DNA from 2 places in the Cetobacterium sp. 2G large genome. Region 1 is predicted to be linked to the other one. Evidence: riboswitches for the same ligand, from Rfam matches in the RefSeq annotation. Region 1 holds a riboswitch; the other holds the start of a gene.

Region 1 (3,849 bases):
GATTAGATACATCAGTTATAATTCCGTGGCTGAAGGAGAATTATGATTATGATGTTATTGCAGTGGCAGTAAACGTAGGACAAACAGAGGATTTTAAAGCAATTGAAGAAAAAGCATATTTAACAGGTGCAAGTAAATTTTATTTGGTAGATAAAGTTCATGAATTTGTAGAAGAATATATATTTCCAACATTAAAAGCAGGTGCTATTTATGAAAATAAATATTTACTAGGAACATCAATGGCAAGACCAGTTATTGGAAAAGCTTTAGTTGAGGTGGCCCATATAGAAGGGGCGAAATATATAGCTCATGGAGCAACGGGTAAGGGAAATGATCAAGTAAGATTTGAATTAGCTATAAAAGCTTTGGATCCATCTTTGAAAATAATAGCTCCTTGGAGAATTTGGGATATTAAATCAAGAGAGGAAGAGATTGAATATCTAGAAAAAAATGGGATTACACTTCCATTTCATAAAAAATCTCCTTATAGTAGAGATGAGAATTTATTTCATGTAAGTCATGAGGGGTTTGACTTAGAATGTCCTTCAAAAGAGCCTAACTATGAGAATGTTTTACAATGGGTTAAGACTCTAGAAGTAGCAAATGAAAAATCTGAGTACATAAATATTGAATTTGTAAAAGGAGTTCCTGTTGCAATAAATGGAGAAAAAATGAGTGGAGTAGAAATTATAAAACAATTAAATAAAATTGGTGGAAATCATGGGATTGGTGTTTTAGATATGGTTGAAAATAGATTGGTTGGAATGAAATCAAGAGGAGTTTATGAAACTCCAGGAGGAACAATTTTATTTTTTGCTCATGAAGAATTAGAAAGATTGTGTTTAGATAAAGATACGTATCAAGAAAAAATAAAACTATCACATGATTTTTCAAAATTAGTCTATAATGGTCAATGGTTTACAACTTTAAGAAAAGCTATAACAGCTTTTGTAGATGTAACTCAAGAGTTCGTGACGGGGGAAGTAAAGCTAAAATTATATAAAGGAAATATTATTTTAGCAGGAACGACATCTCCATTTACATTATATTCAGAGGAGTATTCAACTTTTGAAAAAGATAGTGTTTATAATCAAAAAGATGCAGAAGGATTTATAAATCTTTTTGGATTACCGATTAAAATAGAAGCACTTTTAAGAAAAAACTTTTGACATTTGAAAAAAAATGTGATATTCTGCCTTAAATTAATATTTTGATAGAGGTTGCAAATTTTATTAGTAAATAAACTGAGATTAGTAGATCAAAGATGTTTGTTAAAAGGAAAATTTGCCGAAGTTTAAGTTTTTCTACTAAAAAATTTAAGCTGGGTACATAAAGAATATTTATGTAACTGTCACCAAATTGGTGTTGTGCTATCGTGGATTATTTTAAGCTAACATAGTTGAAATGAGAGTTTTAAGCGATGGTTATTTTTTTGACTATCGCTTTTTTTATTATTAAAATCATCTAAGGAGGAACTAATGAGAGTAGTAAAAAAATTTGGAGGAAGCTCAGTTGCAACAATAGAAAAAATAAAAGATATAGCTAAAGATATATCTAAAAACTATAAATATGGTGATGAAATTGTAATTGTAGTTTCAGCTATGGGAAAAACAACAGATGAGTTGATAAAATTAGCTAAAGAGATTTCAGAAACTCCAGATGTAAGAGAACTTGATTCATTATTATCAACAGGAGAGCAAAAATCAATCTCTCTTTTAAGTATGGCATTAAAAGAAATTGGATGTAAGGCTATCTCTTTAACTGGTGCTCAAGCAGGGATAAGAACAGGTGGAACACATACTAAAAATAAAATCGAAAGTATAAAAATTGATAGAATAGAAAAGCATTTAAAAGATGGAAAAATTGTAATTGTTGCTGGATTTCAAGGGGTAAATGAAGATGGCGATATAACAACATTAGGAAGAGGTGGATCTGATACGAGTGCAGTTGCCTTAGCTGCAGCATTAAAGTGCGATTGCGAGATATATACAGATGTTACAGGAATATATGGTGTAGACCCTAGAGTTTATAAAAATGCTAAAAAACTTGAAAAAATTTCATACGAGGAGATGATGGAGATGGCAAATTTAGGTGCAGGAGTAATGGAGACTAGAGCAGTTGAAATAGGGAAAAAATATGGCGTTAAGATTTACGTTGGACAAACTTTAGGAGTTGAAACAGGAACATATATATGTGATAATAGTGAAATAATTGAAAAAAAAGCTGTAACAGGAATATCTATAAATAAAAATGTTATAATGGTAAATTTAGAAAACTTTTTAGCAATTCCTAAAAATGTAGCAATCATTTTTAATAATTTAGCTAAGCATAGTGTTAATGTTGATATGATATCACAAAATGAAGTTGAAAACGTTAAGGGAAGTATAGGATTTACTTGTCCTTTGACAGATGAGCACTTTTTAAATAGATCATTAGAGGAGATTGCTAAGGAGATTCCAGATATAGAGGTTACAAAAAGAACAGGAGTTGTAAAAATATCTTTAGTAGGAATAGGAATGATAAGCAATTTTGGCGTAGCAGCAAAAGTTTTTGAAGTATTAGCAGAGATTGATTCATCATTTTATCAATGCACTACATCAGAAATTTCAATCTCGTTAATTATAAAAGAATCTGATACAATAAAAGTAGTAGAAAAATTAGCAGAAGTATTTTCAATATAATGGAGGGACTAAAATGTATAATATAGCAATAGTAGGAGCAAGCGGATTGGTAGGTGGAACTTTTTTAAAAGTTTTAGAGGAGAGAGATTTGCCAATAAAAAATTTATATCTTTTTGCTTCGGCTCGTTCAGCTGGAAAAGAGGTTATTTTTAAAGGGAAAACTTTAGTGATAGAGGAGCTTACAGAAAATAGTTTTGATAGAGAGATAGATATAGCACTATTTTCAGCTGGAGGAGATATTAGTAAGAAATTTGCTCCAATTGCAAGTGAAAAAGGTGTAATAGTAGTTGACAATAGTAGTGCTTGGAGAATGGACGAAAATGTTCCACTAGTAGTGCCAGAAGTAAATCCAGAGGATATATTTAAAAATAATGGTATAATAGCTAACCCAAATTGTTCAACGATTCAATCAGTTGTTCCATTAAAAGTAATAGATGAGCTATATGGTATAAAAAGAGTTGTGTATTCAACATACCAAGCTGTATCGGGAAGTGGAATAAAAGGAATAGAGGATTTACAAAGAGGATTAAAAGGAGAAGAACCAAAAACATATCCTCATCCAATAGTTAATAATTGTTTACCACATATAGATTCTTTTTTAGAGAATGGATATACTAAAGAGGAAGAAAAAATGATAAATGAAACTCGTAAAATTTTAAATAAAAAAAATCTTCCAATAACTGCAACATGTGTTAGAGTACCAGTTTTAAATGGACATTCTATATCGATAAATGTTGAGTTAGAAAGAGAAGCGAACTTAGAAGAACTAAAAGCAAAATTTAGAGAAACAAAAGGCATTGTGCTTGAAGATGATGTGAAAAATAATAGATACCCATTAGCTACTGAAGCTAATGGAACGGATGAAGTTTATGTGGGGCGTTTAAGAAAAGATTTTAGCATAGAAAAAGGATTAAACTTATGGGTTGTAGCTGATAATATTAGAAAAGGAGCAGCAACAAATGCAGTGCAAATTGCAGAAATTTTAATGAAAAAATAACTAGAGGAGAAAATATGCTAAAAGTAAATCCAAATTTAGATAAAATTGAGATATCTGTTATAAGAAAGATAGCAGAAGCTTGTAGAGAATATGAAGGGGGTGAAAAGCCACTGATTAATCTAACAATAGGAGAACCAGATTTACCACAACCTAAAATAATAATAGATGAAA
Region 2 (3,849 bases), on a different contig from region 1:
GCAACTCTTTTAGCCTCAAATCTATTATCTAAAATTATACTTCCAATCTCACTTCCTACACACATCTCTAACTCTTCTAATGATTTATTATTTCCATGCATATGAATCTTTTTAGGATTAATTTTTGTAGATAAAATTGTATGTAGTTCCCCTGCTGAAACGGCGTCTATATCTAACCCCATTTTATCAACTACTTGAACCATCCCTTTTGACAGATAAGCTTTTGAAGCATAAACAATCGTTGTTTTAAATTTCTCACTATGAAATCCCTCTTTTAAAGCTGTAATTTTTTTCTCCATAAGCTCTAAATCATATATGTAAAGAGGTGTTCCATACTCCTCCTGTAGCTTCATTACCAAAACTCCACCAATCTCTAAAACTCCATTAACATCTTTCATAGTTCCTAAAAATTTCATAATAATCCCCCTTTTTCCTCATAGTCCTTTAAGGCCATTTGACTATATTTAAACCCTATTATAATTAAAGGTACGTTTATATACACCATCATGATATTTGTTAAATCACTTATTATCCAAATATTATCTAACTCTGCTCCAGACCAAACACATGCTACTCCAAAAGGTATGAAAACTAGTGAAGATATTAGTTTCATAATATTTAGGAAAACCTTGTTTCTTGATATCTCTGTTGCTGAAACCTCTATAAAGGCTATCATTCCTAAGATAGTTGAAAAAGCAAACATTCCATAGCATAGAGCAACTAAGAACTGAATAGGTTTCTCTAACATTGTTGGAGATAGTACCTTTAATGATGTTATAAAGTAACCTAATTTATCACTTCTTAAAGCCATAAAGTCAAACCCATCTAAATTCCAAACATTAGCAATTATAACTAAGAATCCAGAGATTGTACAAATTACAAAGGTATCTACAAAAACTCCAAAAGATTGAATAAACCCTTGCTCAACTGGGTGCTTTGCATCTGCTGCCGCCGCTGCCATAGTAACAGTTCCCTGTCCAGCTTCATTAGACATTAGTCCTCTTTTTATACCCTGTTGCAGTGCAATTCCCATAGCTCCTCCAAAGATAGCTTCAGGACTAAAAGCTCCCCTAAATACAGCTGTAAAAAAGTATGGAACTTTGTCTAAGTTTATTCCTATTAAAAACAGTGCTATTACAAAATATGTCACTGCCATTATTGGAACTATAAAGTCTGTAGCTAGTGCCACTCTTCTAATTCCACCAAAAATAATTATTGTTGTAACTAAGATAATCAATAAACCTATTACAATATATAAAGTATCTGTTCTAGCATAAACACTTCCTGTAACTTGACTAGCAACTGATCCAAATGCTGTAAACATATGAAATACTTGAGATGGTAGTGTAAATAGTGCATAAAAAATATATGCTACAGCTATTATAAAACCAACAACTTTACTGTTATTTAGTAATCTTCTACCATAGTAAGCTATTCCTCCAACATAATCATCTCCATTTTTTTCTTTAAAAATTTGAGAAAGAGTAGCTTCTACAAAACATGTTGCCATTCCAAAGAATGCACTAACCCACATCCAAAATAGTGCTCCAGGCCCTCCTGCTAAAACAGCACCTGTTACTCCCATTATGTTTCCTGGTCCAATTCTCGTGGCACTACTTAGTAGAAAAGAGGCCATTGGAGATATTCCAATTTTAGTTTCATTTTTTCTCTTTAAAATATCCACACTTCTTTTAAAATATCTGATCTGTACAAAATTTAGTTTCAGTGTGAAATATAGTCCACACCCTATTAGTAGTAAAATAGCCAGTGAAAACTCACCTATTATTGGGATATTTTTGTAAAACTCCAAGTTTCTTGGAAACTCCCACAGAACATCCGTTATTGGATTTAAAAAACTAAAAACATCATTTACCCTACTTAAATAACTCATATTATTTTCCCCTTTTTTCATTTTTTAATAAAAAAAAACTACCACAAAAAAGTTATGGTAGTTTTGTAAAATTTCACTATATGATATATAAGAAAATTGTTTTACAACTTTGGATAGCACAACATTAGATACCTAATGACAGTTATATAGATGTTCTCTATATCCCCAATAAAAATTTTGACGAATTTTTATTTCGGCAAATTCCCCTTTCAACTGACTTCAAAGCTTTGTCTAGCTCCATCAACTTACTCTTGTCCTCTGCAACCTCTACCTTTGTATTTTTTATTAGACACATAATATCACACAAAAAAATTTAAAGCAAATTTTTTTTATAAAATTACAACATCTCTCTATTTAAATACTCTCGTTATCTTTTCAGAATAATAGCTTTCCATAGCCTTCTTAGGTACACCTAAATACTTTTTCAAGTCCATCTCTTTAGGATTGTTTTTCATGTATTCTAAAAGTGTACTTGTAAATACCAATCTTCCATCAGTATCCACATTTATCTTTGTAACTATAGATTTAGATGCCTTTTTTAACTCTAAATCAGGGATTCCAATGGCATCTTTTATCATTCCACCATTATCTCTAAACTTTTCAATATACTCTCCAGGAACTGAAGATGACCCATGTAAAACAATTGGGAACTCTCCTAAAACCTCTCTTATATTTTCAAGAATATCCAATCTTAACTTTGGATCTTCCCCAGGTTTAAATTTGTGTGCTCCATGAGCAGTTCCAATGGCAATAGCTAGTGAATCTACACCAGTCTTTTGAACAAACTCAACTACCTCTTTAGGATTAGTAAACTTATTCTCATCAGAAGATATCTCATCCTCTATTCCAGATAGAACTCCTAACTCTCCCTCAACTGAAGCGTCGTACTCCTTCGCTAAATCAACTACCTCTCTAGTCTTTTCAATATTCTTATAAAACTCCTCGTGAGAAGCATCTATCATAACAGATGAAAAACCATAATCTAAACAATCCTTAATTAAATCATAGTCCTTACCATGATCTAAATTTAAAGCTACTCCAATGTTGCTACCTTTAGCTCTTAAATCTAAAATAGCACCCTTTACCATAAGAGGTAGAGTTTCTTTACCTATATAGTTTCTTGCTGATTCTGAAATCTGTAAAATAACATCTGAATTAGCCTCATGACAAGCATTCAGTATCGCCTTTAATTGCTCTAAGTTAGCGAAGTTAAAAGCTGGTATTGAATACCCTTTTTCATTGGCCTTTCTAAACATCTCTTTTGTATTAACTAATCCTAAATCTTGAAATCTGTACTTTGCCATTTTTCCATCCTCTCGTATACGTCTTTTAATTCAGGTATTGATTCTCTTCCACCTATTTTCTCCACAGATAGTGATGCACATACTGATGAAAACTTAATTGCCTCTGTAAAGTCATACCCTTTTCCTAAACTATAGACAAAGGCACCATGGAATATATCTCCAGCTCCTGTTGTATCAATAGCTTTTGTTTTAAAGGCAGGGAAGTTATATAACTCTCCATTTTTTCTATATATACACCCTTTTTCTCCTAAAGTTATAACTACAGTTTTTCCATTTAAATCTTCTAATTTAGAAAAAACCTCTTTATAGTTTTCCTCAGTTAATCTCTCTACTTTTGTGTAATCCCTTGCAAAATCCTCAGAACATATTAGATAGTCAACTTTCTGAGCTAACTCAACAGTTTCCTCTTTATAACTTCCTGCATCTAAAACAGTTAGAGCCTTTGGAAAAGTATCTAATGTCATTCTTGCTAACTCAATCTCATGCCCATCAAATAGTACTATCTCAGGTTGTGAAGAGTACTCTATTTTATAATCACTTGGTATTAAGTTTTTATTTCTATGATTTAATATTGTTCTACTTCCATTTGAAGTATTAGTTATAATCATACTGCAAGGTGTTGTATAGCCATCTTTAATTAGTGAGTTTTTAAGC

The links. A riboswitch is a leader RNA that binds a small molecule or an ion and turns the genes downstream of it on or off. The one in region 1 is predicted to bind lysine.
Region 2: another riboswitch for lysine. It lies ahead of H5J23_RS01515 (sodium:alanine symporter family protein); the one in region 1 lies ahead of H5J23_RS05980 (aspartate kinase).

The regions. Positions count from the first base shown of each region.
Region 1 is NZ_JACHTH010000005.1:661,042-664,890, forward strand. It holds gene H5J23_RS05975 (argininosuccinate synthase) at 1-1,169, shown strand, start outside; lysine riboswitch at 1,207-1,381, shown strand; gene H5J23_RS05980 (aspartate kinase) at 1,479-2,681, shown strand; gene H5J23_RS05985 (aspartate-semialdehyde dehydrogenase) at 2,695-3,678, shown strand; gene H5J23_RS05990 (pyridoxal phosphate-dependent aminotransferase) at 3,693-3,849, shown strand, end outside.
Region 2 is NZ_JACHTH010000003.1:47,240-51,088, forward strand. It holds gene lysA (diaminopimelate decarboxylase) at 1-416, opposite strand, end outside; gene H5J23_RS01515 (sodium:alanine symporter family protein) at 413-1,891, opposite strand; lysine riboswitch at 1,998-2,169, opposite strand; gene H5J23_RS01520 (ketose-bisphosphate aldolase) at 2,242-3,195, opposite strand; gene H5J23_RS01525 (carbohydrate kinase family protein) at 3,168-3,849, opposite strand, start outside.